Regions from separate parts of the Herbaspirillum sp. WGmk3 genome, predicted to be linked through region 2. Evidence: predicted binding sites of a transcription regulator. Region 2 holds the regulator's gene; each other region holds the start of a gene.
What was found. Region 2 encodes sigma-54, which starts transcription at its own class of promoters, with help from an activator protein. Its sites were predicted from a motif close to TGGCANGNAANCTGCTTT; they were not measured.
Positions count from the first base shown of each region.

Region 1: MKD49_RS18505 (CmpA/NrtA family ABC transporter substrate-binding protein) is a predicted target of sigma-54. The motif match lies at 1,052-1,069, and genes of this name have one in related genera.
Region 3: urtA (urea ABC transporter substrate-binding protein) is a predicted target of sigma-54. The motif match lies at 4,142-4,159, and genes of this name have one in related genera.

Region 1 covers NZ_JAKYWT010000004.1:645,527-653,407, forward strand. Annotated here, with positions in the region: gene MKD49_RS18505 (CmpA/NrtA family ABC transporter substrate-binding protein) at 1-840, opposite strand, end outside; gene MKD49_RS18510 (DUF3309 family protein) at 1,424-1,582, shown strand; gene MKD49_RS18515 (hypothetical protein) at 1,809-2,207, shown strand; gene MKD49_RS18520 (glycine zipper 2TM domain-containing protein) at 2,325-2,540, opposite strand; gene MKD49_RS18525 (hypothetical protein) at 2,585-2,953, opposite strand; gene MKD49_RS18530 (CsbD family protein) at 3,214-3,384, opposite strand; gene MKD49_RS18535 (PAS domain-containing protein) at 3,674-5,707, opposite strand; gene MKD49_RS18540 (response regulator) at 5,871-6,368, opposite strand; gene MKD49_RS18545 (response regulator transcription factor) at 6,452-7,081, opposite strand; gene MKD49_RS18550 (BON domain-containing protein) at 7,427-7,756, opposite strand.
Region 2 covers NZ_JAKYWT010000008.1:17,570-25,450, forward strand. Annotated here, with positions in the region: gene MKD49_RS24210 (UbiX family flavin prenyltransferase) at 1-386, opposite strand, end outside; gene grxD (Grx4 family monothiol glutaredoxin) at 409-720, opposite strand; gene MKD49_RS24220 (hypothetical protein) at 882-1,028, shown strand; gene hpf (ribosome hibernation-promoting factor, HPF/YfiA family) at 1,091-1,453, opposite strand; gene MKD49_RS24230 (RNA polymerase factor sigma-54) at 1,606-3,096, opposite strand; gene lptB (LPS export ABC transporter ATP-binding protein) at 3,228-3,971, opposite strand; gene lptA (lipopolysaccharide transport periplasmic protein LptA) at 3,974-4,600, opposite strand; gene lptC (LPS export ABC transporter periplasmic protein LptC) at 4,652-5,260, opposite strand; gene MKD49_RS24250 (HAD family hydrolase) at 5,257-5,811, opposite strand; gene MKD49_RS24255 (SIS domain-containing protein) at 5,811-6,839, opposite strand; gene MKD49_RS24260 (hypothetical protein) at 6,836-7,162, opposite strand; gene MKD49_RS24265 (cation:proton antiporter) at 7,213-7,881, shown strand, end outside.
Region 3 covers NZ_JAKYWT010000011.1:29,271-37,151, forward strand. Annotated here, with positions in the region: gene MKD49_RS25535 (ABC transporter substrate-binding protein) at 1-1,054, shown strand, start outside; gene MKD49_RS25540 (diguanylate cyclase) at 1,068-2,789, shown strand; gene MKD49_RS25545 (ferritin-like domain-containing protein) at 2,950-3,777, shown strand; gene urtA (urea ABC transporter substrate-binding protein) at 4,212-5,465, shown strand; gene urtB (urea ABC transporter permease subunit UrtB) at 5,639-7,255, shown strand; gene urtC (urea ABC transporter permease subunit UrtC) at 7,252-7,881, shown strand, end outside.

The DNA.
Region 1 (7,881 bases), on a different contig from region 2:
GCTGGCCTCCAGGATGGCGGCCATCATGGCGCGACAGGTATTGGGGTACTTCTGCACGAACTCCAGCGAGGTGCCCAGCACCTTCTCGGGATGGTCCTTCCAGATGTCCTGGGTGGTGATGGCGGTGATGCCCACGCCATCGACGATGGCGCGATGGCCCCAGGGCTCGCCCACGCAGAAGCCATCCATGTTGCCCACCCGCATGTTGGCCACCATCTGCGGCGGCGGGACCGTAATGACCTTGGCATCCTTCATCGGATTGATGCCGTTGGCGGCCAGCCAGTAATACAGCCACATCGCGTGGGTGCCGGTCGGGAAGGTCTGTGCGAAGGTGTATTCGCGCTTGTCGGTCTGCATCAGCTTGTAGAGCGATGCGCCATCGACTGCCCCCTTGTCAGCCAGCTTTTTGGACAAGGTGATGGCCTGGCCGTTATGGTTCAGGCCCATCAGCACCGCCATGTCCTTCTTCTGGCCGCCGATGCCCAGTTGCACGCCATAGATCAGGCCATACAGCACGTGGGCCGCATCCAGTTCGCCGTTGGTGAGCTTGTCGCGCACGCCGGCCCAGGAGGCTTCCTTGCTGGGGACGATCTTGATGCCGTACTTCTTGTCGAAACCCAGCACCGAGGCCATCACCACCGAGGCGCAATCGGTCAGGGGGATGAAGCCGATCTTGACTTCTTCCTTTTCCGGCTTGTCCGAGCCGGCCGCCCACGCACCGCCCGGGAGCATGCCCAGCATGCCGCTGCCGGCGGCTAGTGCACCGCCCTGCAGAAGGGAGCGGCGCTTGCCGTCCACCCTGTCCGCTGCCTTGAGCGCGCTGTCCTGTGCATCCTGCATGCCGCTGCCGAGCGCGCCTGTCTTGCCTGCCTGACCTTTGGATTCCATAGCACCATTCCCCTTGCGTTGCGATTTGAAGAAAGCCCAAACAAAAAAAGGCGTGTTCCGACATGGATGACCCATACCGGAAGACGCCTTTGTCCTGGACGGCGCGACCGCCATTGGCCACACCTTCACGTTGCTTGCGCATTGCTGCGCTTGTGCATCAGCTTCAGCAAAGAGCGTGCCAGAACCGCGACGCACCTCGAAAAGCCGCATGGGAACTGCGTTGCGAGGGAACACGATGAGATCCGCAGCGGCAGCAGGAGGACCGCGCGGCGCGATCAAATCGGGCGGGATCCGCACTTCGGTTGTGCCTTGCACCAAGTTGGCAGCGATTTGTCAGGGTCGCAACGATGGCCTGCGCTGGCCAAGCCGGGGGCGCGGCCACCTACTCACGCTTGCCGGATTTTCCTACAGCACATTGCGATGGGCGCTGATCGTGCGGCAGACGGGCTGACCCTAAGATGACCCCAGCTTTACGAATCACCCGGCGCTTGCACCCTGGCGGGCAAGAACGAACTCAATAACAAAGGAGAAATCCATGACCCTCGGCACCATCCTGCTCATCGTCCTGATCCTGATCCTGCTCGGCGTCATCCCCGCTTGGCCGCACAGCCGCAGCTGGGGCTATGGTCCCAGCGGTATCGCGGGCACCATCGTCATCATCCTGCTGATCCTGCTGCTGCTCGGCAAGATATAAGGCGGGGCGGCAGCCGGCCTGTGCGGTCCGGCTGCCCTGGCCCCGGCCTTCAGACGCTCCCTTCCCTCCCGCAAGCCTGATACCATCCGGTGGCGGACGGGAAAACGGCGCGGTCGGTGCCTGTCACCGTCCGCGCCGTTTGCTTGTGGACGCCGCCTCGCCCCGCCGGGGCAAGCTCACGCGCACGGCTTTCCCTGCTCCCGTACCGTGATGAGGCTGACATCAGATGAACAATAAATTCCTCGCTTCTCCCCTGCCCGCTCTCCTGGCGACCCTGAGCCTGCTTTGCGCGGCCGCCGCGCACGCTGCTGAAGAAGATGTCAGCAAGGCCGATCCCCAGCGCTGGTACCAGGAAGACAACAGCGCCAAAGGCCGGCTGCAAAACCTGAACAAGGAAACGGCGGCCGCCTATGCCGAAGCGCTGCAGGGCTGCCGCAGCATGCGCGGGAAGGATGCTGCAGCCTGCCGGAAGCAGGCAGCCGACGCCAGGTCGCAGGATACTGCGCGGGCACAGCGCATCTTCAAGGACTACCAGGGCGGCGAACCCGTTGCGGTATCCGTCAAGGGTGAGCCCAAACAGATGCACAATCACCACAAGCACGGCAGCCACCCGGCTCCGAAATAAACTGGCTCCCTCCACTGCCTGAATGCAACAACGCCGCAGCAGGTCACCCTGCCGCGGCGTTGTGGTTGGCTGCTCCTCAATGCGAGGAGCGACAGCTGAGATCAGCCGGCCAGCGAATTACTTGCCAACCTGATTGCCGATGACGCCACCGACGGCGGCACCACCCACGGTCCCGATGGCGCTGCCACCGGTGAGGACGGCACCACCGACGGCACCGGCACCTGCGCCGATGGCGGTGTTCTTGTCTTGCTGGGTCATGCCGCTGCAGCCGGTCAGGGCGGCAAAGGCACAGATGGCTACCGAGGTCACTGCCAGTTTTTGCATGGTCTTCATGATGACTCCTTCCTCTTTGTCGAATAGGGGAATACGGCCGCCGATCAGGTCGACGGACGCATGATCACGCGCGGTGCCTTGGGCTGTTGTGCGTGATCACGATAAACCGGTGCGCTGGGTGCAGCCTTGGCCGGTTCGCGTTGCGCTGCCGGATCCTTGCCCTCGGCACGTGCGCCAAACAGCAGCACGGCGTTCTGGAGGGACTTGGAGCGCTTGCTCTCGGCCATGTCCATGTAGCGGAATTTCTTCTGCCCCAGCTTGTGCAGACGCGCTGCATCCACCGGCATGTGACGGTCCATCGTGGAAGCCGACCAGCGCGATGCGCTGTCGACGGCTTGCGGAGTTTCTGCGAAAGCGTGAGAGGCGAAAGCCGAAGCGGCTGCCAGCATGCAAATACCGACTGTTTTTTTCATGGTCTGCCCTTTCAGGGGTCCCTTCTGGCGGTGAGCAAAATTTCATGCGGCAAACCGTGAACTCTTTTGCAATTCCCGGCTCTACCAGCACCATGACCACATGGTCGCGGAAATTGCTGCATCACAAAATCAGCCGTTTCCGATATTGGTGTAGGCGTTTTCCTACACGCGCTGTGCTGCCTGCTTCGGATGTCCTTCACACCCTGCCGGCCCGTGCCGCCGGTGCCTGATCAGGCCACCGGAACACGGGCATCCAGGACTTAGTCCTTGGCGGCTTCCTTGGCATCGCCATAGGTCTTCTGGACGTTGCCTTCGACCTGCTTGGCAGCACCCTTGACCTGCTGGCTGGTATTGCCGGTCAGCTCACCGGTCTTCTCCTGCACCTTGCCTGCCACTTCCTTCAAGCTGCCTTTGATCTGGTCCTTGTTCATGATGGCTCCTTTGGGTTGTTTGCCTGATGGTTACCCGGTGCCGCACTGGGCTGGCTGCCGGCTCCGCCACCCTTGCCGGCCCGACGGGCGGTGAGTGACGATGAATCCATGGTACCGATGAGCCTGTCGGGCGAACATAAGAGAGTCGTCCTTTCACGCGTAGGAAAAAACGAAAAACCGTGCAGGAAAAACGCTCCTCAAACAAACCACACCAAAACGCAGAAAGCCGCCCTGGAGGCGGCTTTCAGAGGGTGTGACGCAATCTTGAATAGCGTCGGGCGCCGGCCCGTCAAGTCTCGCTGGCAGCAAGTTCCGGACGGATCGGCAGGCTGATGCTGATGAGCGCGCCCTTGCCCGGCGTGGAGCGGATATCGACCTCGCCACCAAAGAAGGTGGCACGCTCACGCAGGCCGCGCAGACCGTAGGTCTTGTGGTTGTCGCGACGCTCTTCGGGAATGCCCACGCCATCGTCGCGCACGGTCAGCGCCACATGATCCTCATCGACATCGAGAATCACGTCGACCTTGCTGGCCTTGGCGTGCTTGGTCACGTTGTTGAGCATTTCCTGCAGCATGCGGTAGATGGCGATTTCCATCTCGTGGCCTACATCGACGTCTTCATCGGGCAGGCTGGCGTGGCAGGCGATGCCGGTGCGCTCGTGCAATTCATCGAGCTGTTCCGAGATCGCGGCCTTCAGTCCGAACAGGTCCAGGGTATTGGGACGCAGCTCGGTCTGGATGCGCCGGGTGGTGGCCACCAGCGACTTCATCAGGCCTTGCATGCGGGTCTTGCGATCGGCCCATTTTTCATCCGGCGGCAGGATCTGGTAGACCCCTTCCAGGTGCATCGACAGGGCCGTCAGCGACGCGCCCATGTTGTCATGCAACTCGCGGGCGATGGCACGCTTTTCTTCCTCGCGCACCGTTTCCAGGTGGTTGGTCAGTTCGCGCAGCAGCGCCGTACGCTCGATGACGGTCTTTTCCAGCCGGCTCTCGCGCTCGCGCAATTCATCCTCGGCCTGCTTGCGTTCGGTGATGTCGGTGCTGATGCCGATCACCCCCTGCACGCTGCCATCCTTGCCGAACCACGGCACCTTGGCAGTCTGGAAGGTCACCACGCCTTCGGGCAGGTGGAGCGTCTGCTCCAGCTTCTCGGGCTTGCCCGAGGCCATGACGCGGCGATCATCGCGGTCGACGGTGTCGGCCTCTTCCTCGACCAGGAACAGTTCACGGCTCGATCGGTACATGGTCTCTTCCCAAGTCTTGCCCAGCTTGTGCAGCGTGGCCGGGTTGGCGAAGATCATCAGGCCCTGGCGGTTCTTGACGAAGATCGGGTCGCTGGTACTTTCACTGACGGCATTGAGCAACGCACTGGTTTCGGCCAGCTTCTGGGCGTTGCGCGTGCGTTCGCCGTATTCGCTGTCGAGCCGGCTGGCCGAGCCCCAGAAGATGAAGAGCACGATCACGCCGTTGATCAGCGTCAGGGTCGGCAGCACCAGCTCCGGCAGGATCCAGCCATGCGTCATGCCCCAGTTCAGCAGCAGGCTGAAGGCCAGCAGCAGGAACAGGGTCTGCGGCAGCAGATGGCGCAGCATCTGGCCACCGGGCGCCATGCGCAGGATCACCGCCATGAGCGGATGCGAGGGACGCGCCATCAGCAAGGCCGCGCCCAGCAGCGCAAACACCAGCGACGACAGCAAAGAGATGGGCAGCGGGAAATCGAGATAGATGAACTGGCTCACGTCATACAGGTAGCCCACCAGCGGAATGGCCGACAGCGCCATGAGCGTGAAAGCCAGGTATTCCGCCGGGTAGTACCCGCCCAGCAGACGCCAGTCGTGCAGCAGCAAGGCCAGCGCCATCAGCACGAAGCCCACCGACAGCAAGGGCGGAATGGCCAGCGGCGAAATTGGATGCGCACCATCCAGCGGCAACCAGCCCAGCGAGTACATGATCCCCTGCACCAGCGAGGCCACGCCCAGCACCAATAGCAATACCGCCAGGCCGACGGCCAGCTTGCGCACCGAAGGACGGCGCGCGCCGGAATGCATGCAGCGGAAATAGAGCGCCGAAGCGCCCAGGATGAAACCGCCCGCCGTCACCTCCCGCACGGCCAGCAGGCCCGAGAGCAGGCGACGATATTCTTCGCCCAGCAGGCCGGTCACCAGCACCACCACGCCCAGCAGGATCACCGCCATGGACAGGCCCATGGCCAGCGTCACCATGCTGCTGTAATGCGCGTGTGACGCGGCAAAATACTCCACCGATGCGCTGTTCTGGAGATCGGCGGAGGACGGACGAAGGCCGTCATTGTTCTTCTGCATCGTCGAAAATCCCTTGCTTTGGTGCGACCCGTGCCGCCTGCACGCCTTCTGTGGCGGCCTGCTCGCCATGATCGGTTCTGATTGTCTGATCCATCAAGGTCGCGCCGAACTGCCCTGGCGACATGCTGGGTCGCTGCACCACATGATGCAGCAAAAAATAAACTTACATTCCGCCCGTCTGGGCCGGCCCCTGCGGCGGCGTATTGTTGCTCGATGAGGTGCGCCCCGACGTGCCCGCTCTCTTCTGTGCCAGCTCTTCCAGCAGGTCACACAGCAGCGGCAGTTCGGACGACTTGTCAAAGAAGTGCTGCACCCCGCATTGCACTCCCACGCGCCGATAGGTCGGACTCACATGATTGCTGAAGACTACCTTCACTTCGCTCTGGCGACGCGTATTGGAGCGCGCCAGGGACTGCAGCAGGCTCATGCCATTGCCCTGCTTCAACTGGATGTCCAGGATCAGGACGTCATAGCTGTTCTGCTGCAGATGGCGCAAGGCCTCCAGTTCGGTCTCGGCGTAGCCCACCAAGCGCACACCGGCGATTTCCGACAGGCTCTCCACGATCAGGTCCCGCACGTCCTCCGAATCCTCCACCAGGAAGATCCGCAAGGGCGTCCCTTCGCTGTCGCGCTGGGCCCTGCTGTTGAGATTGTCATCCATGATGCGCCGTACCACTCTTCCTTGCCTGCCGGCTGGCCAGAATGGCCAGATACGGCGACATATCCGCCCGGGGGAGACCCGGCTCAGTCGATCAGATTGTTCTTGATCGCGTAATAAATGATGTCCGCGTTGTTGGTCATGCTCATCTTCTGCAGCACGCGCGAACGATAGGTACTCACGGTCTTGACCGACAGGCACAGTTCGTCGGCGATCTGCGTCACACCCTGGCCTTGGCCGAGCTTGTAGAAGATCTCGTACTCCCGCTGCGACAAGGTTTCATGCAACGGCTTTTCCGAATCCACCGGTTCGCTGGTGAGCAGCTCGGCCACGCCATAGCTGATGTACTTGTGCCCGCGCAGGATGGTGTTGATGGCGTTGACCAGTTCGGTCGCCAGCGCTTCCTTCTGCACGTAGCCGGAGGCACCGCTGCGCAGCACCTGCACCGCATAGCGGCTCTCGGGGTGCATCGACAGCATCAGTACCGGCAACTCCGGTTTTTCTCGCTTGATCTGCTTCAGCACTTCCACGCCACTCTTGTCGGGCATGGCGATATCGAGCAACACGATATCCCAATCCTGGGTTCGCACCAGGCGAATGGCTTCTTCCGCCGTGCTGGCCTCGCCGCCGATTTCCATCGACGGAATTTCCGAAATGAAGTGGTGCACACCTGCCCGTACGACCGCGTGGTCATCGACTACAAGTATTTTTGTCATGGCATTTTTGAGCGGTGAATTGATACTTCAGCGCCGTTGGCGCTGCTTGGACCTGTTTTATGTTTGTACTCGATTCCGGCGAGGACCCTGCACACGATTCCGTACAGCAATCTGTACACGATTCATGCGCGTCCTGCGGCCGGCATCGCTGCCTCCCTGTCCTGACAAGCCGGCTGGCCTGCCCCTGCCTGGCAGCAACGGGTTCCAACTATACCTGACAGGCCCTGACCTGTCTTCTTGCGAAACGCACCGGATCGCCCGATGCGCTTTGCAAGTGGCACGTCCACAAGCTGACAAAGCGCGGACCGGTCAACAGACCGGCCACGCGCTTGCAAGTTCCCCGCGTTATTGCTTCAGGCGCAGGTCATTACGCACCGAGACCACACCCTTGACGCCACGGGCCAGTTCGGTAGCGCGGGCAGCGGAGGTGGAGCTGGAGACGAAACCGGACAGCTGGACCACGCCCTTGTAGGTTTCGACGTTGATTTCAGCGGACTTCAGGTTCGGCTCGTTGAAGATGGCAGCCTTCACCTTGGTGGTGATGACGGCATCATCGACGTACTCGCCGGTACCTTCCTTGCCCGGGCTGGATGCGCAGCCCACCAGGGAAACCATGAACAGGGCCAGGAAGAAACCGAGGAAACGCTTGGTCAGGGACATTTTGGTCAGCGACATGATGAAACTCCTTTGAGTTGGTTTGCGCAATCAGGTGACTGCGACAGGAACGAAATAAAGAATTTGCCTTGGATCCGCCCGGGCCCCTGGCCCGGTGCAAATCCACTGCCATTGCGCTCAATCGC
Region 2 (7,881 bases):
ATCAGCACCAGCCGGCGGCGTTCTTTCAGGACCACATCCGCAGCGCGGGTGATGAGATTGTCGGACAGTCCATGCGCTACGGCGGCCAGGGTCTTCATCGAACAGGGCGCCACCACCATGCCGGTAGAGGCGAACGAGCCGCTGGCGATGCAGGCGCCGACATCGCGCACGTTGTGCACCACATCGGCCAGCGCTTCCACATCCTTGCGCCGCATGTCCAGTTCCTGATGCAGATTGAGCACGCCAGCTTCGGACACCATCAGGTGCGTTTCCACCTGGCCATGCTTGCGCAGATGCTCCAGCAGCCGCACGCCATAGATGGCACCGGTGGCACCGGTGATCGCAACGATCAGGCGCTGGCGCGGCTGGCTGGAAGAACTGCTCATGAGTCAGTCAGGCAAGTAAAACTCAGCCCTTGATCAGGGTCTGCAGTTCGCCGGACTCGTACATCTCGGTCATGATGTCGGAGCCGCCGACGAATTCACCCTTCACGTACAGCTGGGGAATGGTCGGCCAGTTCGAGTATTCCTTGATGCCCTGGCGCACGTCCGGGCTTTCCAGCACGTTGACGGTGACGATGTTCTCGGCACCGCTGGCCTTCAGCAGCTGGATGGCCTTGCCGGAAAAGCCGCATTGGGGGAACTGTGCAGTGCCCTTCATGAACAGCACCACGGGGTTTTGGGTCACGGTTTCTTTGATCCAGGATTGGACGTCGCTCATGGCTGTGCCTTTAAAAATGGGATTGCCCGACATTATAGGGAAAAGCCGGCGGGCGCGTTGAAATCGCCTGCATGCTGGTGGCCTGTCTGAACGGGCAAAAAATTGCATCGAGGAAATGATTTATATCGTATGCAAATTCTTGTGTTGAAGATGAGGGTGCCGTGAAGACATTCAAGCCGTCCCTTGCATCATCGTCAGCAGCGGCGGTGGAAAAGTTGCTTTACGCAATGATTTATATCTTTTCCACAGGCTTGGCCAGTTCGGCGGCCACAAATGAAAAAGGGCGCTTGCGCGCCCCTTCCTCATGAAATTCGGCTGGCTTTCTCAGCAGCCTTGCGGCTGCGAGGTGGCTTGCCGAGGGTGTCCTGGCTTATGCCGCTCCGGCCACCGCATCCTCCGGCGTTTCGTCCGGCAGGCGCTTGGCCATGGAGTGATGCTCCTGCAACTTGTCCTTGTGCTTGATGACCTGGCGATCGAGCTTGTCGATCAGCGTGTCAATGGCAGCGTAGAGGTCGTGTGCGATGCTTTCCGCATGTAGATCCTTCCCCTTGATGTGGACGTTGATTTCCGCTTTTTGGCGCTTTTCCTTTTCTGTGAGTTTATCTACGCTCAGGATCACGCTGACGTCGATCACGTTGTCGAAATGGCGCTTGATACGCGAGAGCTTGCTTTGCACGTATTCCCGGATGGCGGGGGTCAGTTCGAGGTGGTGTCCACTGATGGTCAGATTCATACAAGACTCCTATCGTGAAGTCACTGGAGGTTCGTGCAATCGATCCTGCTGCAGCTGTACCACGGGCACGGTCTTCGTGTCAGATGGCGCGGGCATCAGTCGGATGCTTGCCTGAACACAGCAACGGTACTGCAGAAAAACTGAGGAAAAACTCAGAGGGACTTGCGGAGATTGACCGGCGGAATCTTCAACACTTCGCGGTATTTGGCGACTGTGCGTCGCGCGACCACCATGCCTTGTTCTGCCAGCATATCCGCAATCTTGCTATCGGATAATGGGGTCTGCGGGTTCTCGGCTCCTATCAACTGTTTGATCAGCGCCCGTATCGCGGTGGAGGAAGCTTCACCTCCGGTTTCAGTCGCGACATGGCTACCGAAGAAGTATTTCAACTCAAACATTCCATGCGGAGTGAGCATGTATTTCTGAGTCGTCACGCGAGAGATGGTGCTCTCGTGTAGACCCAGTGTATCAGCAATTTCACGCAGCACAAGGGGGCGCATGGCCACTGCCCCATGTGAAAAGAAGTTTCTTTGACGTTCCACAATAGCCTGCGCGACGCGCAAAATTGTATCGAAACGTTGCCGCATGTTCTTGATGAGCCACTTGGCTTCCTGCAACTGCGACGACAGCGAACCTTCTCCCTTGGCTTGCTTCAATGCACTGGCATACATCGCATTGACGCGCAGCTTGGGCATGACCTCATGGTTGAGCATGACCTGCCAGCCGTTCTTTGTCTGCTTGACAATCACGTCCGGCACCACATAGTCCGAGGCATCACGCGCGAATTCCGCACCCGGATGCGGACGGCACTGGCGGATCACGGCCTGCGCTTCGCGCAGGTCTTCGTCATCGCAATCCAGGGCCTTCTTGATCTTGTTGAAATCGCGCTGGGCAAACAGCGGCAGGTAATCCTCCACGATCCTCAGCGCCAGCTTGCGCGTGACAAAGGGGATCTTGGGCAGGCGGCGGATCTGCAGGGCCAGGCATTCGCCGGCACTGCGCGCACCGACACCCGCCGGGTCCAGGCTCTGCAGCAGCTTGAGCGAAATCGACAGCTCTTCCATGTCGATGCCCAGCTCTTCGGGCAGGCGTGCGTGGATGTCTTCCAGCGGCTCTTCCAGATAGCCGCTCTCGTCCAGCGCATCGGTGAGCAGTTCCAGCAGCGCACGATCACGCAGGGTGCGTGCGGTCACGCGGATCTGTTCCAGCAGGTGTTCGCGCAGGGTCAGTTCGTGCGCTTCGAGTTGCGGACGGGCATCGTCATCGTCTGGCGACTTGCCGCTGCGCGCGACGTCGTCGAAGCTCCAGTCGGCATCCCCCGTGACACCGGCTTCCGGCGTGTTGTCCTGGTAGTCGAAGCTGGAATCGCCATCGCTGGCGGCCGGGGCCGCTTCGCCGCTGCCTTCGTGACTGGTTTCGGCAACGCCGCTGGAGGGCGAATTGGAGACCGCGCCATCGGCCAGCAGACGTACCGAATTGTCGAGCGCGTCGTCGAGGCGTTCCAGCAGGGGATTGTCGGAGAGGATCTGTTCCAGTTCCTGGTGCAGTTCCAGCGTCGACAGTTGCAACAGTCTGATCGACTGCTGCAGTTGCGGCGTCAATGCGAGGTGCTGCGAGGTACGTAACTGGAGCGACTGTTTCATCTGTCTTTCTGAAAGCGGCGTGGCCCGCTGGTTGCTCTGCCGGTCGTTGCGTATTGCGTATTGCTTGTTGCGTATTACGTGATGTGCACTCTGTATTTCTTCAAGCGTATCGGGCAAGCCGACTGCACCGCTTACATGCGGAAATGCTCGCCCAGATACACGCGGCGCACCGACTCGTTGGCGATGATCTCTTCCGGATTGCCGCTGGCCAGCACCGTGCCCTGGTTGATGATGTAGGCGCGATCACAGATGCCCAGCGTTTCGCGCACGTTGTGGTCGGTGATCAGCACGCCGATGCCGCGTTCCTTCAGGAAGCGCACGATGCGCTGGATCTCGATCACGGCAATCGGGTCGATACCGGCGAACGGTTCATCCAGCAGCACGAAGCGCGGATCGGTGGCCAGTGCGCGGGCGATCTCGACGCGCCGGCGTTCACCGCCCGAGAGCGACAGCGCCTGGCTTTCGCGCAGCTTCTCGATCTGCAGTTCGTGCAGCAGGTTGTTGAGGCGGCCTTCGATTTCATCGCGCGAGAGCGGCTTGCCCTCTTCCTGGCGCAGTTCCAGCACGGCGCGGATATTGTCTTCCACCGTCAGCTTGCGGAATACCGAGGCTTCCTGCGGCAGGTAGGACAAGCCCATGGTGGCACGCTTGTGGATCGGCATGCGCGAAATGGACGCGCCATCGAGGTCGATCTCGCCACCATCGGAGGGCACCAGCCCCACGATCATGTAGAACGAAGTGGTCTTGCCGGCACCATTCGGGCCGAGCAGGCCGACCACCTCGCCGCTGCGCAATTCCATCGAGACATCGCGCACCACCTGGCGCGCGCCATAACTTTTCTTCAGGCCGCGAACGACCAGCGAGCTGGCTACCATTGTCACTGGTCCTTTCCGCTGTCGCGACGCGTTGCAGGCTGCGCAGCGTTGTTCTTGCCCGCGGGCTGGGCCGGCGCGGTGCTGCCTGCCGGCGGCGGATTCTTGGGCTGGATCACCGCAGTGATGCGGCCTGCGCCCGGCTTGCTCTCGCCGGTGGCGGTGTTGTTCACGGAATAGAATTCGGCGCGGCTGTCATAGGAGATGAATTCGCCGTTGACTTCATCGGTGATGCGATCGCCGTCCATGCGCTGGATGTGCGCGCGCTGGAACAGCTTGGAGATTTCGGTCTGCTCCGAATACTCGATGCGCTCGGCCTGGCCTTCGATCCACAGGTTGGGACCGCCGTCACGCTTCTGGCGGAAGTTGGCCAGCGCGCCCGGGGCCGCATACAGCACCGCATTTTCATAACCGTACTGGTCGGTCGTCAATACCACGCGGCCGGCCTTGATGATCAGCGTGCCGCGGGTCATGACCACGTTGCCGGTAAAGGTCTTCACCTGGCGCACGTCATCGTAGACCATCTGGTCTGCCTCGATGTTGGTCGGCTTGGTGGAGTCCGCCTTCTCGGCGTTGGCCACGCCGCACACGGCAGCCAGCATCAGCATCGGCAGTAAGAATGAGCGTTTCATTGGGTTCCTGTCTGATCGGTTCTTGGCGTTTTTATCCCGGAGTCATCCGGCTTAGCGTTTCTTCGGAGTGGGCTCGTAATAGCCGCGGACATTGCCGAACAGCTGCACCACCTGGGTCGCATTGTTGGCCACCATGCCCACGCCGTTCAGGCGCGTGGTGCCCATGGTCATGGCCACCGGCTTGTCGGTCTTGACGATTTCATCGTCAGGCAACAGCAGCAGGTATTCCGACACCAGATGCATCTGCTCGCGGCCCTTGTAGGGCGCGCGGATGGCGTTGGCGTTGCCGTACATGTGGATCTGCGTCTGGTCGTCGGTGACGCGCGCGGTATCCGAGTAAAGCTCCATCGGTGCCTGGTTCTGGTCCAGGTTGTGCACCACCGGCTTGGTGATCTCGAAGGAGTCATCCGTGGGGTAGTGCACCATCTTCGTTCCCGCAACGTCATAGCGCGGCAGACCGGTCGGGCCCATGCGCACGTAGTTGAAGTTTTCCAGGTAGTAGTCGGGTTTGCCACGCGGACGCTGCGCCGGTTGCTGGTCACCCGCGGCCCGCATGGCCTGCATCACCCAGAAGCTGCCCAGGGCACCGGCGATCAGGATCACCAGAATCACCGCCAGGCGGATGCGCTCGGCGTTGCGTTCTCCGCTGCGCCCGCTCATGCCAGGTACGGCGCGAGGGCCGCCTCGTAGTTGCCTTGTGCTGCCAGCACCAGGTCGCAGATCTCGCGCACGGCACCATGGCCGCCGCTGGCCTGGGTCACGTAGTCGCTGCGCGACTTCACCTCGCGATGGCCGTTGGCCACGCAGGCCTTGAATCCGACGCGGGTCAGTACCGGCAGGTCGATGATGTCGTCGCCCAGGTAGCCGCAATCCTGCGGCGTCAACTGCACCTGCTGCAGCAGCTGTTCGAAGGCCTGGCGCTTGTCGTGGATGCCCTGGAATACATGGGCGATGCCGAGATCGCGCGCACGGCGCAGCACATAGGGCGACTGGCGCGCGGTGATGATGGCGGCAGCGGTGCCGTATTGCTGCATCATCTTGATGCCGTGGCCATCGAGCGCGTTGAAGCGCTTGAAGGCCTCGCCGTCCTCGCCGTAGAACAGGCCGCCATCGGTGAGCACGCCATCCACGTCGAAGATCATCAGGCGGATCGTTGCCGCCTTGGCGAGCGCGGCAGCGGGCAGGGTGCTGGCGAAGGCTGGCGCGTTCATCAGATCACCTTGGCGCGAGTGAGATCGTGGATGTGCAGCGCGCCCGTGAGCACGCCGGCCGCATCGGTAACCAGCAGCTGGTTGATGCGGAATTGTTCCATCAATTGCACGGCATCCACGGCCAGCTGGTCCTGGTTGACGGTCTGCGGATTGGCATGCATGACGTCGGCGATGTAAAACTTGGAAAAGTCCTGGCCACGCTCCAGCAAGCGGCGCAGGTCGCCGTCGGTGAAGACGCCGACCGGGCGGAACTGCTCATCCACCACGGCGGTCATGGCCATGCCCTTGCGGGTGATTTCCATCAGCGCTGCCGACAGCGACACGTCCGGGCGCACGGCGGGAATGGCCTCGCCGCTGCGCATCACGTCGCGCACGTGGGTCAGCAGGCGGCGGCCCAGTGCACCACCGGGATGGGAGCGCGCAAAATCTTCCTCGACGAAGCCGCGCGCATCCAGCAGCGACACCGCCAGCGCGTCGCCCATGGCCAGCGTGGCCGTGGTGCTGGCGGTCGGGGCCAGGTTGAGGGTACAGGCTTCCTGCGCCACGCCCACGTTGAGGTGGACGGCGGACAGCTTGGCCAGGGTGGACTGGTCATTGCCGGTCATGGCGATGATCACCGCACCCATGCGCTTGACGATGGGCACGATGGCCAGCAGCTCGGCCGTTTCACCGGAATTGGAAATGGCAATGAAGACATCGCGCGCCGTCACCATGCCCAGGTCGCCGTGCGCGGCTTCGGCCGGATGCATGAACAGCGAGGGGGTGCCGGTAGAGGCCAGGGTGGCGGCGATCTTGCGGCCGACATGGCCGGACTTGCCGATCCCCGAGACCACCGCACGTCCGTCGCATTGCAGCAAGGTCTGCACGGCAAGTGCCAGGGGTTCGGCGCTGTCGTCGCGCAGGCGGTCTTTCAGGGCCAGGATGGCATCGGCTTCGATCTGCAGGGTCTGGCGTGCCAGTGCGATGGCACGGCGGGCAGCCCCGGCCGAAAAAGATGCAGGCGTGGTTTTGTCATCGGTTACACTCATAACCGAAGTATAAACGAATTAGCAAAGCAAAAAACTTGCCAGATGTAAGGGAATGCTGCCGGATTTGACGTGATGTGCAGCGTTGCATCGCGCCGCAGCACCGCTGCCACGGGGGATTTCCGGCCATTGCCGGGATGGGGCATGGCATCGCAGCAGGCGCGGAGGGCTTCCGGTCGCGGTGAATTACTCTGCTGTTGTGGAGCCACACGTATGAATTTCAAGGCGATTTCGCGCCTCGCCGCCCGAGGTTTTCCTTCATATTGCACACTGGTCAGGTGAACTGCCTTTTGCTGGTGCGTTGCCAATTTTACAAATTCATTCATATCGAACCCCGCCGCAGCCCGGCGGCTTTTGACAAGAAACCCCAACAGCAATGTTTTCCGGACTGGAACTGACCCTTTTCCTTCTGGCTGCCGCAGTCCTTGGCGTGGTCGCCTTCCGCATGATGCAGTTGCCGCCGATGCTGGGCTACCTGGTGGTGGGCATCATCATCGGCCCGCACGGCCTGGCTTTTGCCGAGGACAATGAAACCACCCATGCGCTGGCCGAGTTCGGCGTGGTGTTCCTGATGTTTTCCATCGGTCTGGAGTTTTCGCTCTCCAAGCTCTCGGCCATGCGCCATATTGTCTTCGGCCTGGGCGTGGCACAGGTGGCGGCGACCATTGCCACCACCATGCTGGTGGCCTGGGGCGCGGCCATGGTGCTGCCGCAGTTCGCCAACGTCAGCTGGCAGGCGGCCTTTGCGCTGGGCGGGGCGCTGACCATGTCGTCCACGGCGATCGTTTCCAAGCTGCTTACCGAGCGGCTGGAGCTGGAGACCGAACACGGCCGCCGCATCCTCGGCGTGCTGCTGTTCCAGGATCTGGCGCTGGTGCCGCTGCTGATCGTCGTGCCGGCGCTGGCCAACAATTCCGGCAACATCATGGTCACGCTGGGCTGGGCGGTGGGCAAGGCGCTGGTGGTGCTGGCGCTGCTGCTGTTCTTCGGCAGCAAGCTCATGCGCGGCTGGTTCCGCATCGTGGTCAAGCGGCGCTCGCAGGAA
Region 3 (7,881 bases), on a different contig from region 2:
GCGCGCCGCCACCGACAGCCTGCCCGACATCGTCTCGGTCAACGCCAATCCGTATACGGCCACTCTGGTGGACCAGGGCTTGCTGGCCGACATCGGCGATACCCAGGCCTGGGGCAACATGCTGGAGGTCCTGCAACGCGAATGGACCTCGCCGGGCGGGCGGCGCTACGGCATTCCCTCGGGCGTGGCCACCACCCTGATCTACTACAACCGCGACATGTTCGACCGCGCCGGCATCACTGCGCCACCGGCCGACTTCGAGTCCTTCCTCGCGGCCGGCGCCGCACTGCGCAAGGCCGGCCTGGTGCCGCTGGCGCTGCCAGGTGGCTTCCCCAACATGCTGGGCAATGGTCCCTTCAGCTACGGCTTCGCCAACCAGATCGCAGCCAAGGTCCCCGACTGGCGCACCCGCATCGCCAATGGCACCCTGCAACTGGACAATGCGGACGGCGCGGCCATCTTTGCGCGCCTGCGCACGCTGGTGGAGCAGAAGATGGTGCAGGCCGACTGTCTGCGCGCCGGCTACGACACGACCCTGCGCCAGTTCGCCGATGGCCGCGCGGCGATGACCTTCCAGGGCAGCTGGGCCGCCGGCACGCTGATGAATGCGCGCGGCATGCGGGTAGGCGTGTTCGTGCCGCCATGGAATGACAAGGGCCAGCCGCTCAAACCGGTGCTGGGCAGCGAGACCGGCTTTGCAGTGGCCCAGCACAGCGGCGCGCGGCAACGGCAGGCGGCGGTGCAGTTCCTGGACTTCCTCTACGGTCCGGGGATGCCGATCTGGCAAGCCAAGCGGCAGAACATTCCGCCGTTCCGCGTGATCGCGGCCGATGTGAAAGGCGATCCCGCGCTCTTCGCGCTGGTCGACCAGATGACGCGCGATGCCGCCGCCAGCAATGCCCCGGGACTGTATTACTCGGTGCTGCCGGTCAATACCATCGAGGTCCTGCATCCGCTCCTGCAGGCCGTGCTGTCGGGCAGCCAGACCCCGGCGCGGGCCGCGCGCCTGCTGCAGGATTCCATCACCGAACAGGCACGCCTGTCGGCCAGGTAAGGGAGCGCGTTCGATGAAAAAACGGCTCGACTTTTTCTGGCTGGGATTCCTGCGCAAGATCGAAATCCGCTACCGGCTCATCAATTCCTTCATCCTGGTCTCGCTGGTGCCGCTGGTGATCTCAGGTCTGCTGGCCTATCGCGAAACCACCCGTGCCACCCAGGAGAAGGTACACACCTACTCGGTCCAGGTGGTCAAGCAGATCTCGCAGAACCTGATGCTGCGCATGGAAAAGATCGAGGACACCAGCGAGGAGCTGGCGCTCTCCGACAAGCTGCAGCGCCTGCTGGGCGACTATTACAGCGGCGACGAAGCCACCAGTGCTGCGGCCCGCAGCGGGGTGGCGCGCGTGCTGCTGGACACCTATGGATCGCTGCCGGACGTGAACCAGAAATACCTGCTGGACCGCAAGCGCCAGGTCATCGATCCGCAGATCTTTGCGCCGCTGGCCAGCAACATCACCCGCGTGGCGGAGGAGGCGCCAGACCTCGGCGGACGCGGCTGGTGGACGCTCTACAACGGCGGCCATGGCCAGAAGAGCGTGGCCATGCTGCGCGAGATCCGTTTCACCGGCAACAACCGCGCTGCCGGCGTGCTCTTCGTCGGCGTGCGGCCGAGCTACTTCTTCAGCATCTTCGAGGGCGTGGACCTGGGCTATGACTCCAGTCTGTTCATCGTGGATGCGAGCGATGGCACGGTAGTCGTGCAGGGACGCGATACCAGCTTCAGCCGTGCCGATCCGGCCTTGCTGGAGGGCATCACGGCCAGCGTGGGACAACGCCGCACCAGCGACTTCATCGCCTACACGCGCGCCGACAAGACGCGCTACTACGCCGCCATCGCCCAGTTGCCGCACACCTCATGGTGGGTAGTCAGCGCCACGCCAAGCGACAAGCTCAACGCCGACACCCGCTCGGTGCGCGACAAGATCATCGCCATCGGCCTGCTGTGCTTTGCCGCTTCACTGTTGCTCTCGGCGCTGATCGCGCGCAGCATCAGCGTGCCGCTGCAGCGCCTGGTGGCGGCCATGAAGGAAGCCGGCAGCGGCGATACCACGGTGCGCGTGGAACAGGCCGGCGGCGACGAGATCGCCATCCTCTCGCGCAAGTTCAACGAGATGGCCGGCAAGCTGCAGCAGAACAAGGAAGAACTGGAAGACCAGGTCGCCCGCCGCACGCGCGAGCTGGAGCTGGCCAACCGCAAGCTGGAAGCGCTCTCGGCCACCGATGGCCTGACCGGGGTGGCCAACCGGCGTCGCTTCGACGAGGTACTCGACAGCGAGCTGCGGCGCTCGGTGCGCTCGGGCCATGCGCTGGCGCTCCTGATGCTGGACGTGGATTACTTCAAGAAATACAACGACCGCTACGGCCACGTGGCCGGGGACGAATGCCTGCGCATCGTGGCGCGCGTGCTGCAGAAGAGTTCGCGCCGCGCTACCGACCTGGTAGCACGCTATGGCGGCGAGGAGTTCTGCGTCATCATCGCCGAGAGCGATACCGCCCATGCCCTGCAGCAGGCCGAGCACATCTGCCAGGCCATCTTCGAACTCAAGCTGCCGCATGCCGATTCGCCCTTCGGCTACATCACGGCCAGTATCGGCGTGGCCTCGCTGCAGCCGGATGAGCACACCAGCGCCGAACAACTGCTGCGCGTGGCCGACCAGGCGCTGTATCACGCCAAGTACCAGGGCCGCAACCGCGTGGTGCTGGGCAGTGACGCGACCAGCAACCTGTGATCGGGTAGAGTCGCCCGGACCGGTCCACCTGACGAAATGCTGACGTCGCGCGACGCTTTGCAAAGTTGCGTCAAGACGCCGCCGGCGGCCCTGAACCAATGTCATCGCGCTGCATCATATCGCTATGCCCACCATCACTTTGAGAAGAGAGGTATAGCAGATGAACCCGAGTCGCCAAGAAAAAAAACACTGGACCATCGATGACATCGACCTGAGCCGCATCGACCGCGAGCGGGTGCGGCAGAATGAAGACCTGTTCTACCTGGTGGCCTGCGCTTCCTTCGTCGAAAGCGGTTCCGACCTCTACACCCACAACCTGGTGGAATTCTACAAAGGCGATGCCGAGGTCGAGACCTGGTTGCGCGAGCAGTGGGAACAGGAAGAGCTGCAGCACGGCGCGGCCCTGCGCGCCTATGTCGAGCATGTCTGGCCGGAGTTCGACTGGCCGCGCGCCTACCAGGGCTTCCTCGACGAATATTCGCAATACTGCAAGGTCGAGCTGCTCGAACCGACACGGGCCCAGGAGCTGGCCGCGCGCTGCGTGGTCGAGACCGGCACCTCCACCTACTACCGGGCGCTGGCGCGGGCCACCGACGAGCCGGTCCTGAAGCACCTGGCCGGACTCATCGCCAATGACGAGGTCAATCACTACAAGCATTTCTACCAATACTTCAGACGCTATCGCCGCGAAGAAAACATCGGCCGCTCGCGCGTCTTCGGCACCCTCAGCCGCCGCACCCTGGAACTGAAGAGCGAGGACGCCGATTGCGCCATCCGTCACGTGGTGATGGTGTACAAGCCGGAACTGGCCGCCGATCCGGCACGCGTGAAGGAACTGGCCTCGCGCATGAGCCGTACCGTGCGCGTCAATCTCAAGCCCGAAACCACCATCAAGATGATCATGCGGCCGCTGGAGTTGCCGGTGGCCCTGCAGAACATGATCGAATTCCCCTTGCGCCAATTCATGCAGCACGTGCTGCTGCGCTGATCCCGCGCCGGAGGGTGGTCCGCCAGGACCATCTTCCCGCCCAAGCGCCGGGCAGGCACCGCAATGGATCACGCCGCCTGGCGCCCCATCGTTCCCGATGCGCTCACTATTGTGAACAATCCGTCTCACCCCTCAGGAAGTTGAGCCACCTGCCGCAAACCCGCCTCCACTGGCGCTTTGCGTGGCGCACCAAGATCGCGCACAACCGAGCGCCAGGCTGGTGAGTGTTGCCGCAGCGACATGAGACTGTCGACAATGGCGCTCGGCTTTGGTGCGCAATCCTGGCGTGCCTGACAACATTCTTCCCGCACCGCGCCCCTCCCCGCCCCGCTTTGATGCAGCCCGCAGGCCCTCGGCCGTGCATTGGCACGCAATCTGCTAAAGCGACTGGGCAGTGAAAAAATCTTCCAAAACTTTTCTCGAGGGAGCACCACATGTCACGTCGTACCGTACTGAAAGCCACCGCTCTGGGCGCATTCGCACTGGCCGCATCCTCCTGGCTGCCGTCGGCCTTCGCTGCCGACACCATCAAGGTCGGTATCCTGCACTCGCTGTCGGGCACCATGGCGATTTCCGAAACGTCCCTGAAGGACGTGGCCCTGATGACCATCGACGAAATCAACGCCGCCGGCGGCGTGATGGGCAAGAAGCTCGAACCGGTGGTGGTCGACCCCGCCTCGAACTGGCCGCTGTTCGCCGAAAAGGCCCGCCAGCTGATCTCCCAGGACAAGGTCTCGGTAGTCTTCGGCTGCTGGACTTCGGTGTCGCGCAAGTCGGTGCTGCCGGTCTTCAAGGAACTGAACAGCCTGCTGTTCTACCCGGTGCAGTACGAAGGTGAAGAACTGGAGAAGAACGTCTTCTACACCGGTGCTGCCCCCAACCAGCAAGCCATTCCCGCCGTGGAATACCTGATGTCCAAGGAAGGCGGCGGCGCCAAGCGCTTCGTGCTGCTGGGCACCGACTACGTCTATCCGCGTACCACCAACAAGATCCTGCGCGCCTTCCTGCACAGCAAGGGTGTGAAGGACTCCGACATCGACGAGGTCTACACCCCGTTCGGCCACTCCGATTACCAGACCATCGTGGCCAACATCAAGAAGTTCTCCGCAGGTGGCAAGACGGCCGTGATCTCGACCATCAACGGCGACTCCAACGTGCCCTTCTACAAGGAACTGGGCAACGCCGGCCTGAAGGCGACCGACGTGCCGGTGGTGGCATTCTCGGTGGGTGAAGAAGAACTGCGCGGTGTCGATACCAAGCCGCTGGTGGGCCACCTGGCCGCCTGGAACTACTTCGAATCGGTGAAGAATCCGGTCAACACCGCCTTCATCAAGAAGTGGAAGGAATACGCCAAGGCCAAGAACCTGCCCAACGCCGATACCGTCGTGACCAATGACCCGATGGAAGCCACCTACGTCGGCATCCACATGTGGGCACAGGCCGTGGAAAAGGCCAAGTCCACCGACACCGACAAGGTGATCGCCGCCATGGGTGGCCAGACCTACAAGGCACCGTCGGGCTACACGCTGGAAATGGACAAGACCAACCACCACCTGCACAAGCCCGTCATGATCGGCGAAATCAAGGCGGACGGTCAGTTCAACGTGGTCTACAAGACCAAGACCACCATCCGCGCACAACCCTGGAGCCCGTACATCCCGGGCAACGAAAGCAAGCAGAAGAACTAAGCTTGCGCTTGTTGTAGTTCATGGCGTTCTTCGGAGCGCCTTCCCTACGCCGCAGCGTGGCGTAGGGAAGGCGCTCCGTCCGCCGCAATGCATCTCCCTCCACAAGAAAACCGCCCGACGACTCGCCCCGGCCACCGCATTGACCGGCCCGCGCTTCGAGGCGCACACCGACCATGAAACCAGCCATCCAGTTCCTACGCGGGCTGCTCGCGACCTGGCTTTGCGTCCACGCCCTGGGGGCGTTCGCAGCCATCGATCCGGCCCTGCTCAAGCCCCTTGGCGGAGACGACCCCGACGCGCGTATCGACGCCGTCAACCAGATTGCCGCGCTGGCCAATGAAGACGCGCTCAAGATCCTCAACGCCTTGAACAACGACGCGCTCTACGTCACCCCCGCCGGTGACGTGCTCATCGTCGACGACGCCGGCAAGGCATTCAATCCGGCCACCGACCAGACCGGCCCGGCCCCCGATGATGCCGAAGGCATCACCGTCAACAACCGCCTGCGCGGCGCTGTCGATGGCGCGCTCTCGGGCCTGAAGCTGCTCTCACCGCAGCGCGACCAGCGCCTGGCCGCCGCCGGTGAATTGCTCAAGAATGCCGACCCAGCCCAGATCCCGCTGATTGAAAAAGCGCTCGCCAAGGAAAGCGATCCGCAGATCAAGGACGTGCTGCAGCAGGTGCAAGCCACCGCCAACCTGCATTCGGCCGACCCGGCGGCACGCCGCGCGGCCGTCAAGAAACTGGCCGAGACCACCAATGCGTCCCTCAAGCCGGTGCTGGAAAACATGCTGGCCAAGAATCCCGATGGCTCCTACGTCGAAGCCGATGAAGGCGTGCGTATCGAAGCAGTGCGCACCCTCTCCGCGCTGGACCGCCACCTGGCCATCGTCGACTTCGCCGGCAAGCTGTTCTATGGCGTCTCGCTGGGTAGCGTGCTGCTGCTGGCCGCGCTGGGCCTGGCCATCACCTTCGGCCTCATGGGCATCATCAACATGGCCCACGGTGAGCTGCTGATGATCGGTGCCTACACCACCTACGTGTGCCAGCTGGTGTTCCGCAAATTCTTCCCCGGTGCCATCGATGCGTATCTGGTGGTGGCACTGCCGGCGGCCTTCATCGTGGCCGCGGCCGTCGGCATCGCGCTGGAGCGCCTGGTGATCCGCTGGCTCTATGGCCGTCCGCTGGAAACCCTGCTCTGCACCTGGGGCATCAGCCTGATGCTGATGCAAGGTGTGCGCTCCATCTTCGGTGCGCAAAACGTGGAAGTGGCCAACCCGAGCTGGATGTCGGGCGGCGTGACCGTGCTGGGTTCGCTGGTGCTCTCCTACAACCGCATCGTGATCGTGTTCTTCGCGCTCTTCGTGGTGTTCGCGGTGTGGCTGATCCTGAACAAGACCCGCCTGGGCCTGTTCGTGCGCGCCGTCACCCAGAACCGCCGCATGGCCGACTGCGTGGGCGTGTCCACCGGCAAGATCGACATGATGACCTTCGGTCTCGGTTGCGGCATCGCCGGTCTCGGTGGCGTGGCCCTCTCGCAGCTGGGCAACGTCGGCCCCGACCTGGGGCAGGGGTACATCGTGGACTCGTTCATGGTGGTGGTGCTGGGTGGCGTGGGCCAGCTGGCCGGGACCGTCATCGCAGCCTTCGGCCTGGGCGAAGTCAACAAATTCCTGGAACCGATGGCCGGTGCCGTGCTGGCCAAGATCGCCATCCTGGTCTTCATCATCGTATTCATCCAGAAGCGTCCGCAAGGCCTCTTCGCACTCAAGGGAAGGAGCGTGGAATGAGCACCATGATCATGCGCCCCTCGCTGTTCAATCGCCCGTCCTGGACCGGCATCGTCATCTGCACCATCGTGCTGGCACTGCTGCCGGTGTGCAACCTGCTGTTCCCCGCAGATAGCGCGCTGCACGTGTCCTCCTACACCGTCGCTTTGGTCGGAAAGTTCATGTGCTATGCCATGGCTGCGCTGGCCCTCGACCTGGTGTGGGGCTACACGGGCATCCTCTCGCTGGGGCATGGCGTTTTCTTCGCACTGGGCGGATACGCCCACGGCATGTACCTGATGCGCGCCATCGGCCGTGACGGCGTGTACCAGAGCAACCTGCCTGACTTCATGGTGTTCCTGAACTGGAAGGTTTATCCCTGGTACTGGTGGATGACCGACCACTTCTGGTTCTCCATGCTGCTGGTGGTGCTGGTGCCGGGTCTGCTGGCCTTCGTGTTCGGTTACTTCGCGTTCCGTTCGCGCATCAAGGGCGTGTACTTCTCCATCATCACGCAAGCGATGACCTTCGCCTTCATGCTGCTGTTCTTCCGCAACGATACCGGCTTCGGCGGCAACAACGGCTTCACCGACTTCAAGCGCATCCTCGGCTTCACCATCACCGCACCGGCCACCAAGGCGGTGCTG